DNA from 2 places in the Kribbella sp. NPDC043289 genome. Region 1 is predicted to be linked to the other one. Evidence: riboswitches for the same ligand, from Rfam matches in the RefSeq annotation. Region 1 holds a riboswitch; the other holds the start of a gene.
What was found. A riboswitch is a leader RNA that binds a small molecule or an ion and turns the genes downstream of it on or off. The one in region 1 is predicted to bind cobalamin.
Positions count from the first base shown of each region.

Region 1 (7,309 bases):
TGCCTCGCCCCACGCCTCGGTCATTGCCGTCTGCAACGATTCCGGCGCCCGGCCGAACCACTGCGCGTACGTCGACAGCGGGACCTTCGCGACCGCGGACGCCAACTGCTCCTCGGTCAGCCAGTCGACATCGTGACCGCCGGCCGCGATCAGCTGATGGATCAGCCCATCACCTTCCAGCGCGCTCACGTCGAGATCGCCGACGTCGTACCCGGCCTCCTGCAGCCGGCCGAGCAGCACGACCGCCGACGCCGGGGTGTCCAGACCGACCGCGTTCCCGATCCGCGCATGCTTCGTCGGGTACGACGACAACACCAGCGCGATCCGCTTCTCGGCCGGCGGCACGTGCCGCAACCGGGCGTGCGCGACCGCGATCCCGGCCAGCCGCGCGCACCGCTCGGCGTCCGGCGCGTACCGGGCCAGCCCGTCGGCGTCGTACGACTTGAACGAGAACGGGATCGTGATCAGCCGCCCGTCGAACTCCGGGATCGCGACCTGCGTCGCGGCGTCCAGCGGGCTGATCGCCGCGTCGCTCTCCACCCACTGCTCGCGCGTCGAGGTCAGCGCGAGGCCCTGGATCAACGGGATGTCGAGCGAGGCGAGCGCACCGGCGTCCCAGGCGTCGTCGGCTCCACCCGCGCTGGCGTTCGCCGCGACCGAACCGCCGGCGGCGAGCAGCGTCGTGACGAGCACGTCGCACTTGCGCAGCAGGTCGAACAAGCCTGCGTTCTCGTCGCTCGTCGGATCAAGGCCGCGCAACGTCCCGCAGTACACCGGCAGCGGCTGCGCGCCTGCCTCCGTCACGGCGGACGCCAGCGCGTCGACGAAGGCCGTGTTCCCGGAGATCTCGTGAGCGCGGTAGTACACGATCCCGACCACCGGCCGGTCGTCCTCGACGTACGTCCCGCGCACGCCGTACGCCGGGAGCGCGCGCGGCGGCTCGAACTCGTCGCCGGTGAGCAGCAACGTGTCGCGCAGGAAGCCGGCCAGGTTCCGGAGGTTGTCCGCGCCGCCCTCGCGCAGATACGCCAGCGCCTCGGTGACGGCACCGGCCGGCACCGTCGACAGCGACATCAGCTCCGCGTCCGGCGCGGCCTCACCACTGACCACGACCGTCGGCTTGCCCGCCGCGAGCACCGCGTCGAGCCCTTCTTCCCAGGCGCGCCGACCACCGAGCAGCCGCACGACCACGACATCGGAGGTCGCCAGCAACCCACCGAGCTCGGCGAGCTCGAGGCGGGCCGGGTTCGCCACCTTCCACCCCGCGCCGGCCTCCGCGGCCGCCAGCAGATCGGTGTCGGCGGTGGACAGCAACAGCAGGTTCGCAGGCATGCGCGACCGTTCCTTCCCGGGGTATCCACGCCCCGACTCCAGGTACGACGGCGGCAGTTCCTGACTCCCCTTACGGGTCACAGTGGCGGGACCGCCCCGGACTCACACCGGGTTCCTGCTGATGCCGTCGAATGACGTCGCCGACTCTAGCCGACCGACGCGGCGTACCGGCTCTTGAGTTCCTCCCAGGTCGCGCGGTCTGAGCCAGGTTCGGCGTCGACAACGACGGCGGCCAGTGTGTCGAGGTGGTAGTGCCAGCCGGAGACGAAGTCCAGGCCGTGCCCCTGATCCGTCAGCCTGCCGTGGGTGAGAACAAGCCGGGTGCCGTCCGGCTCCGGGGTCAGCTCGAATCGGACGATGCTGTCCGCAGGCTGCGTCGGCCCGCCGTTCCACTCGAACTCGGCCAGCCGGGGCGGTTCCCAGGCCAGCGTCTTGCCGCTGATCGGGTCGCCCTGGTTGTCGTGCATGACGAGCAGGGCGCCGTCCGGCCCAATCTCCCCGTCGGCGATCCAGCGGCGGAGGCCGTCCTTCGAGGTGAGGTACGACCACAGCGTCTCGATATCCACCGGAAAGCTGCGCTCCAGCCGTACGACGCCCTCGGTGAGGGTGCCCAGATCTGTCATGACTGTCTCCTGTCAGGTGTGTCGCCCGCCGCGAGGTCGGCGCGGATCCGCGCGTCCAGACGGTCGAGGTGCCGGTCCCAGAACTGCCGTTGCGTGGCGACCCACTGCTCGAGCTCACCGAAGCCGCGCGCGTCGAGGCTGTAGACCCGGCGCTGCGCGTCGACGCGCCGCCGGACCAGACCTGCCTCCCGCAGCACCTTCAGATGGTGCGCGACCGCCGGCCGGGTGCTGCTGAACTCGTTCGCCAGCTCACCGGCCGTCCGCTCACCCCGGGCCAGCAACTCGACGATCCGCCGCCGGGTGCCGTCCGCGAGCGCACTGAAGATCTCCACCTCTTCAGTGTGTCAATGATTGTTTACATAAGTCAAGCCTTATGAAGCGCGTAGTGGGCGGCGAGCAGGTCGGTGCCCCAGTCGTTGCGGAGGTCGCGCCAGACCGAGTGGATGTGGTTGGCGTTGTCCTGGGTGTTGTCGTACTCGGCGAGGAAACTGGGGCCGGCGATCGAGTAGTAGTGGCGGTGGCCGACGCCGGGCTGGGTCTCACCGGCCCAGGCGAAGGTAAGGCGCTCGATGCCGTGTTCGGTGATGTCCTGCCAGGTCTGCAGACCGATCGGGCCGGCGGCGCGGCCGACGTACTGGCCGATGAGCAGGCTGAGGAGCTGACGCTGGTCCTCGGTCATGTCGCCGTACCCGAGGCCGCGGTGCAGTAGCGAAGCGTCGGCGACCGGGTCGTGGCGAGTCAGCATGTCGTCGGGGGCGTCCGGTGAGACGTGCGCGATCTCCAGCTGGCCCGGTTCGAGGGCGTGCAGGAGCTGGAAGCCCAGGTCTTGCTCGGCCGCGAGGAACCGTCGGCCCGCCTCGGGTCCGGTCCGCGCCTCGGCCGGGTTCGACCCGATGAACTGCGGTGTGAACGCGACCGCGCCGTCGACGAACGTCACGTGCAGCGCGAGGTGGTGCCCGTTCAGCCGCCAGGCCCACGGCTCGGTGCCGGACGGGTCGCCGAGCACCCGGAGGAAGTACCGGCCGCCGAGGACCGAGCCCTCCCAGTCCCCCGACGCCGGCAGCGCCGGGATCCCGCGCAGGATCACCTCCGCGTCCAGCACCGCCCACGAGTCCGCCGCGCCACGCTCACTGCATCCGAGCTCGACCAGGCGCTTCGCCAGCAACTGCTGCTCGGGCGTCAGCTCGGACAGCGGCAGGCCGGCCCGGTCCCCCGGCAGGTAGGTCCACTCCTTGTGGTCCGGGGTGTCGAACGGCGCCCGGATCTTGTCCAGCTGCGCCTGCGTGAGGCTTGCCAGCAGATCCAGTACGGCGTCCCGCGTCTGCGCTACAACCATGCCGATCGCTCCCGTTCCGTCGGTTCGTAAGGTGTCCACTGTTCGAACGGCCGGTCCAGCTTGTACCGGAAATCGGGTTGCCGCAGCAGGACGCGTGTTTCCGCGTTGTCCGGGTTGCGCAGCGACTCGACGAACCCGACCGACCAGTGGAACCACCGCATGCAGAACAGCCGCATGGTCAGCCCGTGCGACACCAGCAGCACGTTCTGCGGCGCGTTCGGGGAGTCGAAGTCGCGGTGCATCGTCTCCAGGAACGTCGACACCCGGTCGTACACGTCCGCGCCCGACTCGCCGTGGGTGAACCGGTAGAAGAAGTGCCCGAACGAGTCCCGGAGCTGCTCCTGCTGCTTGATGTCCTCGGTGTCCTGCAGGTTCGCCCAGTCCTGCTCGCGCAGCCGCGGCTCCTCGCACGGCATCCGGATCAGGTCGTCCAGCCCGAGCGAGTCCAGCGTCTGCCGGGCCCGCAGGTACGGCGAGACGTACACCCGGACCGGCTCGTTCTCGAACACCTCCCGCAGCTCCTTGCCGGCTTTGGCCGCCTGCTCGCGCCCCACCGGCGTCAGCCGGACCGCGTGGTCCGGGACGCGTTCGTAGATCCGCTTGTCCAGGTTCGCCTCGGACTCGCCGTGCCGGATCAGCGCGATCCGCAACGGCCGGTGACTCAGCCCCATCGCTTCCCCTTTCCCAGGACCGCTACGACCGCAGCCATTCCGGCCGCTGCCGCGCCGACCTTGGTCGCGAGTGCCGCCGTACGCCGGACGTCGGTCACCGTCGGCGCCGGTCCGTCGCCGAGCGTGCCGCGGTCCTCCTGATAGGTCCCGTAACTGTTCGTACCGCCGAGCGTCAGCCCGAGTGCGCCGGCGAACGCCGCCTCGACCGGCCCCGCGTTCGGACTCGGATGCCGGCCGGCATCCCGCTGCCAGACGCCGATGGCCTCCTTCGGCCGACCCGCCACCAGACCGGTGAGCACCGCGCAGACCCGAGCCGGCAACAGATTGAGTACGTCGTCCAGTCGCGCCGCCGCCCACCCGAAGTTCTCGTACTTCGGAGACCGGTAACCGACCATCGCGTCAAGCGTGTTGGCCGCGCGGTACCCGAGCAGCCCCGGGACACCGAAGACGCCGCCCCACAGCAGCGGCGCGACGCAGGCGTCCGACGTGTTCTCCGCGACGGACTCGACGGTCGCACGAGCGAGCTCGTCGGCTTCGAGATCGGTCGCGTCGCGCGCGCACAGATGACCGAGGCGGTCGCGGGCGGCCGGGATGTCCTTCTCCTCCAGCAAGCCGGCCATCGTCTCGGCCTCGCGCTCCAGGCTGCGGGCGCCCAGCACCGTCCAGGTCGCGGCGGCGGTCGCGATCGTGTGCAGCACCGGGTGGTTGCGGGTGGCTCGTTCGACGGCGATCCCGGCTGCGGTCGTGGTGCCGACGAGGATCGCGGTGTACGCGGCACCGGCCAGGCGCGAATCGGCGTACACCTGCTGCTCCAGGCGCGCGGCGGTCCGGCCGAAGCCGGCCACCGGGTGTAAGCGCCGGGGATCGCCGAGAAGGCGGTCGGCGGCGAAGCCGAGGAGAACACCGATGGCCCGGGACACCCTTGGAAGTCTGCCAGGTCCGGCCCTGTGATTGGGTGAGCGCCATGGGAATCGCGAAGCTGCTCCAGGAGGTCGACGGGAGCGGCACATTCGGCGTCTGGCTGGGCCGCTCGGACGGCGTACCGGTGTTCGAGCACGAGGCGGAACGCGGGCACTACTCCGCGAGCACGATGAAGCTGCCGGTGGCGATGGCGATGCTGCGCAAGGTCGAGGCCGGTGAGCTGGCGCTCGACCAGCCGGTGACCGTGCACAACGACTTCGAGTCCGCGGCCGGCGGCCGGTTCGGGGTGGATCCGGACGAGGACGAGGCGCCGGCGACCTGGGAGCGGATGGGTTCGTCGGCGCCGCTCGGATGGCTGGCCACGGAGATGATCACCCGCTCCAGCAACCTCGCGACCGACCTCGTCCTCGAGCAGGTCGGCATCGCGGCGGCCCACGCGGCGCTGGCCGCCTCGACGCTCCCAGGCTCGACGGCGCCGGAGTCCAAGATCCAGCGCGGGATCGACGACTCGGCCGCGCAGCGCGCCGGGATCAGCAATCTGATGAGCCCGGCCGGCCTGGCCGGCGTACTCGTTGCTGTTGGCAAGCAGGAGGACGACTACCTGCGTGATCTGCTGGCCGGCAACCAGTGGAACGGCGAGATCCCCGCGCAACTGCCGGCCGGCACCCGGGTCGAGCACAAGAACGGCTGGGACACCCGGATCCGGCACGACGGCGGGATCGTCCGCCCCACCGACGCCGACCCGTTCGTGCTGGTGGTCTGTACGACGTCCGACCTGCCGGACGCCGCCGCGCAGAAGCTGATCGCGGCGATCGCTCTCGAGGCGTGGAACAACCGCCACAACCTGGAGGCAGTCCGGTGAAGATCACCACCCATCTGGTGTCCGCACCGCTGCACACCCCCTTCGTCACCGCGCTCCGGACCGCCACTCACGTCGAGTCGCTCCTCGTCGAGGTGAGCGACGGCGAGCTGAGCGGCTGGGGCGAGGCGCCGCAGGTCTGGAAGGTGACCGGCGACTCGCTGGCCGGTTCGCAGGCCTGCATCGAGGGCCCGATCACGACCGCGCTGAATGGGCTCGGTCCCGACGACCTGACCGAGGCGCTGCGCCGGGTGCAGGGCGCGGCGGTCGGCAACTTCGGCGCGAAGGACGCGGTCGACGTCGCGCTGCACGACCTCGCCGCCCGGCGCCGCGGTCAGACCTTGCACGAGTTCCTCGGGTCGACGGTCGACGTGGTGCAAACGGACGTGACGTTGTCGGTCGGCGCAGCCGCCGCGCTGGCCGAGGCCGGTCGGGCGCGGGTCGCGGACGGGTTCGACGTACTGAAGATCAAGGTCGGGACCGACGCTCGTGGAGACATCGAGCGGGTACGCCGGGTGCGCGAGGCGATCGGTCCGGAGCCGCGACTGCGACTCGATGCGAACCAGGGCTGGTCCCGCCGCGACGCGGTGCGGGTCATCCGGGAGCTCGAGGACGCCGGGTGCGCGATCGAACTGGTCGAGCAGCCGGTCGCCGCGGCCGATCTGGAGGGAATGGCGTGGGTCACCGACCGGGTCTGGACGCCGATCCTCGCCGACGAGTCCGTGTACGGCGTCCGCGACCTGGTGGCGGTGATCCGGCAGGGCGCGGCCGACCTGGTGAACGTGAAGCTCGCGAAGTGCGGCGGCCTCGCGCCGGCCCGCACGCTGCTCGAACTGGCCCGTGAGCACGGGCTGGGCGCGATCGTCGGCTGCATGATGGAGAGCCACGTCGGCGTCGGCGCGGCGGCGGCCCTCGTCTCGGCGTACCCGACGACCGCGGTCAACGACCTGGACGCCGCCTGGTGGCTCCGCGAGGCGCCGGTGACCGGCGGGATCCGGTACGACGGCTCCCTGATCCACCTGCCTTCTGCTCCGGGACTGGGCGTGACAGGCTTGACCGCATGAAGTTAGCCGCCACCAACGTCCCGGTCAGCACGGTCTGGACCTCGCCGGACGCGCCGCGCGACATCGACGCCCCGGCCACCGCCGACCAGCCCGATGTGGCCGCCTGGGCCAAGTCGATGGACACCGAGACCCGCCTCGGCCTGCACGGCCGGACCCTCACGCAGCTGCTGTTCGCCGAGCCCGTCCTGGTGCGCTCCGAACGGGACGGCTGGTCCGAGATCGTCGCGCCCTGGCAGCCGTCGTCCCAGGACGAGCTCGGGTACCCGGGCTGGGTCCCGTCGAGCCACCTGGGTGAGCTGCCGACCAGTGCGGCCGACCCGGTCGCGATCGCCGTACCGACCGCGATGCTGCTCGCCGAGCCCGGTGGCCAACCGCTGGCCGAGCTGTCCTTCGCGACCGTGCTGGCCTCCGACGAGCACGCTGACGGGCACACCCGCGTGGCAACGCCCGACGGTGGCTCCGGCTGGCTCGCGGACGCCGTACTGCGCTCCGGGTCGGAGCCG
Region 1 is NZ_JBWKCB010000001.1:2,262,828-2,270,136, forward strand. Features, by position in the region: gene cobN (cobaltochelatase subunit CobN) at 1-1,332, opposite strand, end outside; cobalamin riboswitch at 1,368-1,492, opposite strand; gene AC0662_RS10765 (SRPBCC family protein) at 1,479-1,955, opposite strand; gene AC0662_RS10770 (metalloregulator ArsR/SmtB family transcription factor) at 1,952-2,287, opposite strand; gene AC0662_RS10775 (DUF3500 domain-containing protein) at 2,320-3,291, opposite strand; gene AC0662_RS10780 (phosphoglycerate mutase family protein) at 3,282-3,962, opposite strand; gene AC0662_RS10785 (cobalamin biosynthesis protein) at 3,953-4,882, opposite strand; gene AC0662_RS10790 (serine hydrolase) at 4,927-5,745, shown strand; gene AC0662_RS10795 (mandelate racemase/muconate lactonizing enzyme family protein) at 5,742-6,806, shown strand; gene AC0662_RS10800 (C40 family peptidase) at 6,803-7,309, shown strand, end outside.

Region 2 (7,309 bases), on a different contig from region 1:
CTGGCGGGCGCGGCCGACATGGTCTCGGTGCTGTTCCGCTCGGTGATCTGGAACCAGACGATCCCGGACGAGATGCGCGGTCGGCTGGCCGGGATCGAGATGCTCGGGTACTCGCTCGGCCCGCTCGGTGGACAGGCCCGGTCCGGTCTCGTTGCCGACCTGACCGGCGTCCGGACCGCGATCGTCAGCGGCGGTGTCATGTGCGTCGCCGGCGTGATCGGGACCGCTGTCTGGCTGCGTGAGTTCTGGCGGTACGACGCCCGTACCGACGAACACGCCGTCCGCGAAAGGGAGCTCCGGACCGCCGGTTAGAGTTCCAGGCATCATGCGTATCCGCCGTGGAATGACCGCTGGCCTGGCCGTCGTACTGCTCGCGGGCTGTAGCGGTCCCGGGCAGGAGACCGCCCCGAGTGCACCCCCGCTGGTGTCGACGACCTCTGCGGACAGCCCGTCGGCAACGCCCTCCGATACGCCGAGCCCGAGCGTGCCGGCCTCGGCGGCACCCGCGCAGTCCGTATGCCTGCGGATGAACCAGGAATTGGTCCGGACGACGCTTGCGGTGCCTGCTGTGGATATCCAGACCAAGACGGTGCCGACCGACTTCGGCCTTCCGACGTACGACGTCTGCCAGTTGACCCTCAGCAACTTTCCGAACGGTCCGGTGCTGAGCATCGAGACATCGGTGCTCCCGGCGACCGCGGCGACGTTGGCCGCGAGCCAGAAGGCGTCCAAGGGTGAGCCGGTGAAGCCTGCGGTGGTGGGCCAAGGCGGCTACGGGGCGAGCACGTTCGTGGTGTTCCTGCTGGGCGGCAAGCTCTACAAGGTCGCCGGTCCGAAGGCGACGCTCGCGAAGTACGTCGTCCTCGCGCAGGAGGTCGCCCGGCAGGCGGCAGGCGTTCCGACGGCGGACCCGGTGATCACACGCCCGGAGTGCGACCGCGGGTCGTCCGGGGCCGAGAAGGTGCTGGGCGCGCGGCCGACGGCCCGCCGCGACAGCGAGACGACGCCCGGCGACCCGGTCTGCGGCTGGGTGACCGCGACGAGCGTGCTGACCACCTCGGTACGGCGTACTCCGCAGGCGAAGGCGTTGATCGCTCCGCTCGCCAAGGCCGCGACCTCGCAGTCGATCCCGCTCGGCGACGAGGGGTACGTCGACACCGCGACCGGCCGGACCACGATCCGCGTCGGCGACGACAAGCTGGTGGACTTCGTCCCGCTGCCGGCCCGGGCGATCAACCCGGACCTGATGACGCAGTTCGCGCTGGCGATGGCGCCTATCTATACGCGCTGATCTACACGCGCTGACGATCTGCGACACAGTCGCGGGTGTTAGGGTGGCGGAGCCGTGGTGTTCGGGAAGCCGGTGGAGTACCGGCGCGGCCCTCGCCACTGTGATCGGGATGTTCGCCGGACGTTCCCCTCGGGGAGACCACTGGCCGCTTGCGGCTGGGAAGGTTCGACCGGCGATCGCGGTACCCGTCAGCCAGGAGACCGGCCACGGCGCTCGACCCGTCCACGAGGTGCTGGAGGAGCGGTCCGCCCATGGCCGTCGTACGCGTGCTTGCTGTTGTCCTGTCTGTTTCCCTGCTGGCCGGGTGTGGCCCAGCTGCTGAAGCCGGTTCGAGTGCCGGTGCGATCACCGTCAAGAACTGCGGGATCGACGTCTCCGTCGACGGTCCGCCGCAGCGGGTGTTCGCGGCGTACCAACCCGCCATCGAGATGGCCCACGCGTTGGGGATCTCGGATCGGCTCGTCGGTACGGCGTACCTGGATGCCGAGGTGCTCCCGGAGTACGCCGCCGCGCAGGCGAAGGCGACGTACTACAAGAACCTGCCGAGTCGTGAGCAGCTGCTCAGCCTGAACCCGGACTTCGTGCTGTCCGGGTTCAACGACGTGTTCAGCGCGGCCGGCAGCGACTCGAGCTTCGGCAGCCGCAAGAGCCTGTCCGACCTCGGCGTCCGGACCTGGATCTTCAGCCCGCTCTGCCCGACCGCGGACGGCAAGGGCGACGAGGCGATCGACCCGTCGACGGTCTCGATGGACAACGTGTACGCCGATCTGCGCGACCTCGGCAAGCTGTTCAAGGTCGAGGACCGTGCCGAGCAGGTGATCGCCGACCAGCAGCGGCGGATCGCGGCGGTCGAGACGGCCGTGAAGGACGCGCCGCGGCCGACGGTGGCGATCATCCGGCCCGCGCTGGAGGGCGGCGGCCTGACGGTTTCGGGTGGACCGGACTTCGGGACGGTGCTGATCAAGCAAGCGGGAGGCGTGAACGCGTTCGCGGACCTGACGTCGAAGCGGAACGTGAAGATCAGCGTCGAGGAGTTCATCAAGCGCGACCCGGACTACGTGCTGATCAGCGGCTGCTGTGACGCATCGCTGACGGCCGCCTCGTCGCAGCCCGATGTCGCCAAGCTGTTGGCGAATCCTGCATTGAGCAATCTGAAGGCTGTGCGCAATCGTCATGTGGTGCCGTGGTTGTTCGCGAATCACTCGGCGGGTGTCCGGGGCGCGTACACGACGGAGAACCTGGCGCGCATCATTCACCCCGACCTCTTCAAGTGAGGAAGGCTGCCGGGCTCACGGTCTGCGTCGGGGTGCTGGCCGTGGCCGTCGTGCTGTCGTTGTGCGTCGGGAACCAGTGGGTCGGGACCGGTGACGTCTATCGGGCGCTGGCGAACTTCAGCGGCAGCGATACCGATCGTGTCGTGACGTACTTGCGCGTGCCGCGAACCGTCGCGGGTCTCTTGGTCGGGGTCGCGCTCGGGTTGTCCGGTGGGTTGATGCAGGGCGTGACGCGGAACCCGCTGGCCGACCCGGGGATTCTCGGCGTGAACGCGGGCGCGGCCGTGGCCGTAGTGGCGGCGATCGGGGTGTTCGGCGTGCACAGCCTGACCGGGTACGTGTGGTTCGCGATGGGCGGCGCGCTCGTCGCGACAGTCGTCGTGTACGTCGTGGGCGCGATCGGCGGAGCGACGCCGGTGAAGCTCGCGCTGGCGGGAGCGGCGATCTCCGCGCTGTTCGGCTCGGTCACGTCGGCCGCGACCCTGCTGGATCTCTCGACGTTGAACGAGTATCGGTTCTGGGTAGTCGGGTCGTTGTCCTTGGCGAACGGGGCGATCGTCGCGCAGGCGGTGCCGTTCCTTGCCGTAGGCACCGTTCTGGCGCTGGTTCTGGCGCGGTCGCTCAACCAGCTCGCGCTCGGCGCTGAACTTGCGCAGACACTAGGCACCAGGGTCGCACTCGTGCGTGTCCTGGCCGGCGTCGCCGTCGTGATCCTGGCCGGTACGGCGACCGCGATCGCCGGCCCGATCGGCTTCATTGGTCTCGCCGTACCGCATGTCGCACGGACGATCGTCGGCGCGGACTACCGGTGGCTGTTGCCGTGGTCGATGGTGCTCGCGCCCGCGGTCCTGTTGCTCGCGGACGTCGCCGGGCGGATCGTCGTACGGCCGGCGGAGTTGCAGGTCGGGATCATCACGGCGCTGATCGGGGCACCGCTGTTCATCGCACTGGTGCGCCGTCGACGGACGGCTGCGTTGTGAAGACTTTGCGAATCGGGCGGGTGTCCACTCGGGTGGATGTCGCGAGCGTCGTGGTCTCGACGGTCGCGTGGGTGCTGACGGTGGTCGTCGGTGCGTTCGCCTTGACTCGTGGCGATTACGCGCTTCCGCTCTCTGATGTCCTGCGGGCGTTGTCGGGGCACGGGACGCTCATCACGTACGACGTCGTCGTGAACAATCGTTTGCCTCGCGTCCTCGTCGGCATCGGTGTCGGTACGGCGTTCGCGGTGTCCGGCGCGATCTTCCAGCGGCTCGCGCGCAACCCGTTGGTGAGTCCGGACCTGATCGGCATCAACGCCGGTGCCGCGTTGGCCGCCGTACTGATCATCACCGTGATCGGGAGTGGGTGGATCCCGCTGGGTGCGTTGATCGGGTCGTTGCTCGCCGCGCTCAGCGTGTATCTGCTGGCCTATCGCAACGGGGTCTCCGGGTATCGGCTGGTGCTCGTGGGGGTTGGCGTGACGGCGATCATCGGGTCGCTGACGGCGTACCTGCTGACGTTGGCGGACATCTACACGGCGAAGAGCGCATCGATGTGGCTCGCCGGAAGTCTTGCCGGGCGGTCGTGGTCGGACGTGGCGTTGATCGGCGCCGCGGTGGTCGTGGGGTTGCCGGCCGCGGTGGGCTCGTCGCGGCAGCTGCGGTTGCTGGAGTTGGGCGACGACTTGGCGCGGACCTTGGGTGGGCGGGTCGAGTTGTCGCGTGGGGTGTTGATCGCGGTCGGCGTTGGGCTTGCGGCGTTGGCGACGGCGGCTGCTGGACCGATCGGGTTCGTGGCGTTAGTGGCGCCGCAGTTGGCGCGTCGGCTGGTTGCGGAGCGCGTCGCCGGGTTGCTCGCGGCTGGCGCGATCGGGGCGTTGCTGGTGGTGTCCGCGGACCTGATCGCGCGGACGGTGGTGGCTCCGACGGCGTTGCCGGTCGGCGTGGTGACCGCGTTCCTCGGGGCGCCGTACCTGCTGTTCTTGATGGCCCGCGCGAACCGGGTCGGCCGAGGAGGATGACGATGCTGCGAGCAGAAGAGCTGACCTTGGGGTACGGCGGGAGTCCCGTCGTACACCGGTTGTCGGCGGCGATCCCGGAGCGGAAGATCACGGTGATCGTCGGCGCCAACGCCTGCGGGAAGTCGACGTTCCTACGTGGACTGGCGCGGCTGCTCGCGCCTCAAGGCGGAGCCGTCTACCTGGACGACCAGGATTTGGCGAAGCTCAGCGCCGGGCGCCTGGCGACGCGGTTGGGGATGCTGCCGCAGCAGCCGGTCGCGCCGGACGGGATCACGGTGTCCGACCTGGTCGGGCGCGGGCGGCATCCGCACCAACGGTGGTTCCGGCAGTGGTCGGCAGAGGACGAGCGGGTGGTGACGGCCGCGCTCGCGGCGACGGGTGTCGCCGAGTTGGCCGATCGGCCGCTGGAGGAGCTGTCCGGCGGTCAGCGGCAGCGGGTGTGGATCGCGCTCGCGCTGGCGCAGGACGCCGAGACGATGTTGCTCGACGAGCCGACCACGTTCCTGGACCTCGCGCACCAGTTGGAGATCCTCGACCTCGTGCAGGACCTGAACCGCGAGCACGGCAAGACGATCGTGCTGGTGCTGCACGACCTCAACCTCGCGGCGCGGTACGCGGACCACCTGATCGCGCTCAAACACGGCGAGGTGGTCGCGGTCGGAGCGCCCGCGGACGTGATCACGCCCGAGGTGGTCGCGGAGGTTTTCGGGCTCGAGTGCTCGGTGATCCCGGACCCGTTGACCGGTACGCCGTTGGTGCTGCCGCGGCCTCGCCGATCGTCCTGATCGCCTCCGTGATCTCGGTGGGCGTGCGGGCGGCGTACCCGAGGACCAGGCCGGGCGCGTGCGGCAGTTGGCAATGCCAGGACAGCGGATGCGTCTTGACGCCGTGTTCCAGCGCGGCCGCGGCCAGGGCGACGTCGTCGAGCGGTTCAGCGAAGGTGATGGTCAGGTGCAGGCCGGCCGCGACGCCGTGGATGGTTGCGGTGGGCAAATGGTTGTGGATCGCGGTGACCATCGCGTCGCGGCGTACCCGGTGCCGACGGCGGAGGAACCGCAGGTGGCGTTCGAGTTCGCCCGACTCCATCAGATGCGCGAGCGTGAGCTGCGGGAGCGAGGGGTTCCCGAGGTCGGCCATCCGCTTCCGGCCGATCAGTTCCTCCTTGTACTGCGGCGGCGCGAGCATCCAGCCGATCCGCAGCGCGGGAGCGAGGAGCTTCGAGATGCTGCCGGCGTAGATCACCTGATCGGGGAGCATCGCGCGCAACGCCGGCACCGGCGGGCGGTCGTAGCGGTGCTCGGCGTCGTAGTCGTCCTCGAGGATCAGCCCGCCGTCGGCCGCCCACTGGATGAGTTCACGCCGCCGCTCCCCGTCGAGGACGACGCCGGTCGGGAAGTGGTGCGCCGGAGTCACCATCACCACCCGCGCCCCGGACTTCCGGAGTGCCTCGACGTCGAGGCCGCGGTCGTCCACCGGGACGGGCGGGGTCTGCATGCCCCAGTTCTGCAGGTGCTGGCGGGAGCCGAGGGAGCCGGGATCCTCGACCGCCATCACGTGGATGCCACGCTCGTCGAGCAATTGCGCCACCAGACCGATCGCCTGCGCGACGCCCGCCACGATGATCAGATCGTCCGGGTCCGTGGCGATCCCGCGGTACTGGGCGAGCCAGGCGGCGACTGCCCGGCGGAGCGCCGGCGTCCCGGCGGGGTCGCCGTACCCGAAGTCGGGCGCGGCCAGATCGCTGAGCACGGCGCGCTCGGCCCGCATCCATCCACTGCGCGGGAAGGCCGCCAGATCAGGGACGCCAGGGGTCAGGTCGATCCTCGCCGTCACCTCGCGGAGGCGGTCGAAGGCATCCAGACCGGGCTGGTTCAGGACGTTCGGTGGCGGCGGATTTGCGGTCGTCGACGCAGGCGTCGTACCGATGGGGGCCGCGACGACGATCGTGCCGCGGCGGCCGTGGCTGGAGACGTGGCCGTCCTCGGTGAGGCGTTGGTAGGACTCGGTGACGACGCCGCGGGAGATGCCGAGGTCGGTGGCCAGGATGCGGGTCGCGGGGAGGCGGGCGCCGACCGGGAGATGGCCGGTCGAGATGGCCGTGCGGAGGCGGTCGGTGAGCCAGTCGGCGAGGCCGCCGGCGGGCGCTTCGGCCGGGTTCAGTTGCAGGAAGTCCGCACCTTTGGACCGGCCACTTCCCGTCGGATTGGACCTGTTCACTGGACCATTGTGGCGCGACCGTGGAGTCATGGGAACTGACTACGTCCACGGCTACACCCCGGCGGAGACTCGCCGGCTCACTGACCAGGCCGGCACGCTGGCCGACCTGCTGCACGGCGGCACCGCCTACGCGCCCGGCAGCCGCGTATTGGAGGCGGGCTGCGGCGTGGGCGGGCAGACCGTCCAACTTGTCACCCGCAGCCCCGGCATCGAACTGGTCTCGGTCGACATCTCCGAGGACTCGCTCACCCAGGCGAAGGCCCGCGTCGCCGCCCACGCACCACAAGCGACCGTCGACTTCCGGCACGCGGACCTGCACGACCTGTCCGGCGAGAAGTTCGACCACGTCTTCGTCTGCTTCGTCCTCGAGCACCTCCCGGACCCGAACGACGCGCTCATCCGGCTCCGCGGCCTGCTCAATCCCGGCGGCACGATCACCGTCGTGGAGGGCGATCACGGGTCTGCGATCTACCACCCGCGCAGTGCTCAGGCCCAGGCCGTCATCGACTGTCTCATCGACCTCCAGGC
Region 2 is NZ_JBWKCB010000003.1:177,025-184,333, reverse strand. Features, by position in the region: gene AC0662_RS19250 (MFS transporter) at 1-312, shown strand, start outside; gene AC0662_RS19245 (hypothetical protein) at 344-1,291, shown strand; cobalamin riboswitch at 1,330-1,514, shown strand; gene AC0662_RS19240 (ABC transporter substrate-binding protein) at 1,543-2,565, shown strand; gene AC0662_RS19235 (FecCD family ABC transporter permease) at 2,562-3,545, shown strand; gene AC0662_RS19230 (FecCD family ABC transporter permease) at 3,542-4,564, shown strand; gene AC0662_RS19225 (ABC transporter ATP-binding protein) at 4,567-5,349, shown strand; gene pdxR (MocR-like pyridoxine biosynthesis transcription factor PdxR) at 5,243-6,781, opposite strand; gene AC0662_RS19215 (methyltransferase) at 6,810-7,309, shown strand, end outside.
Region 2: another riboswitch for cobalamin. It lies ahead of AC0662_RS19240 (ABC transporter substrate-binding protein); the one in region 1 lies ahead of cobN (cobaltochelatase subunit CobN).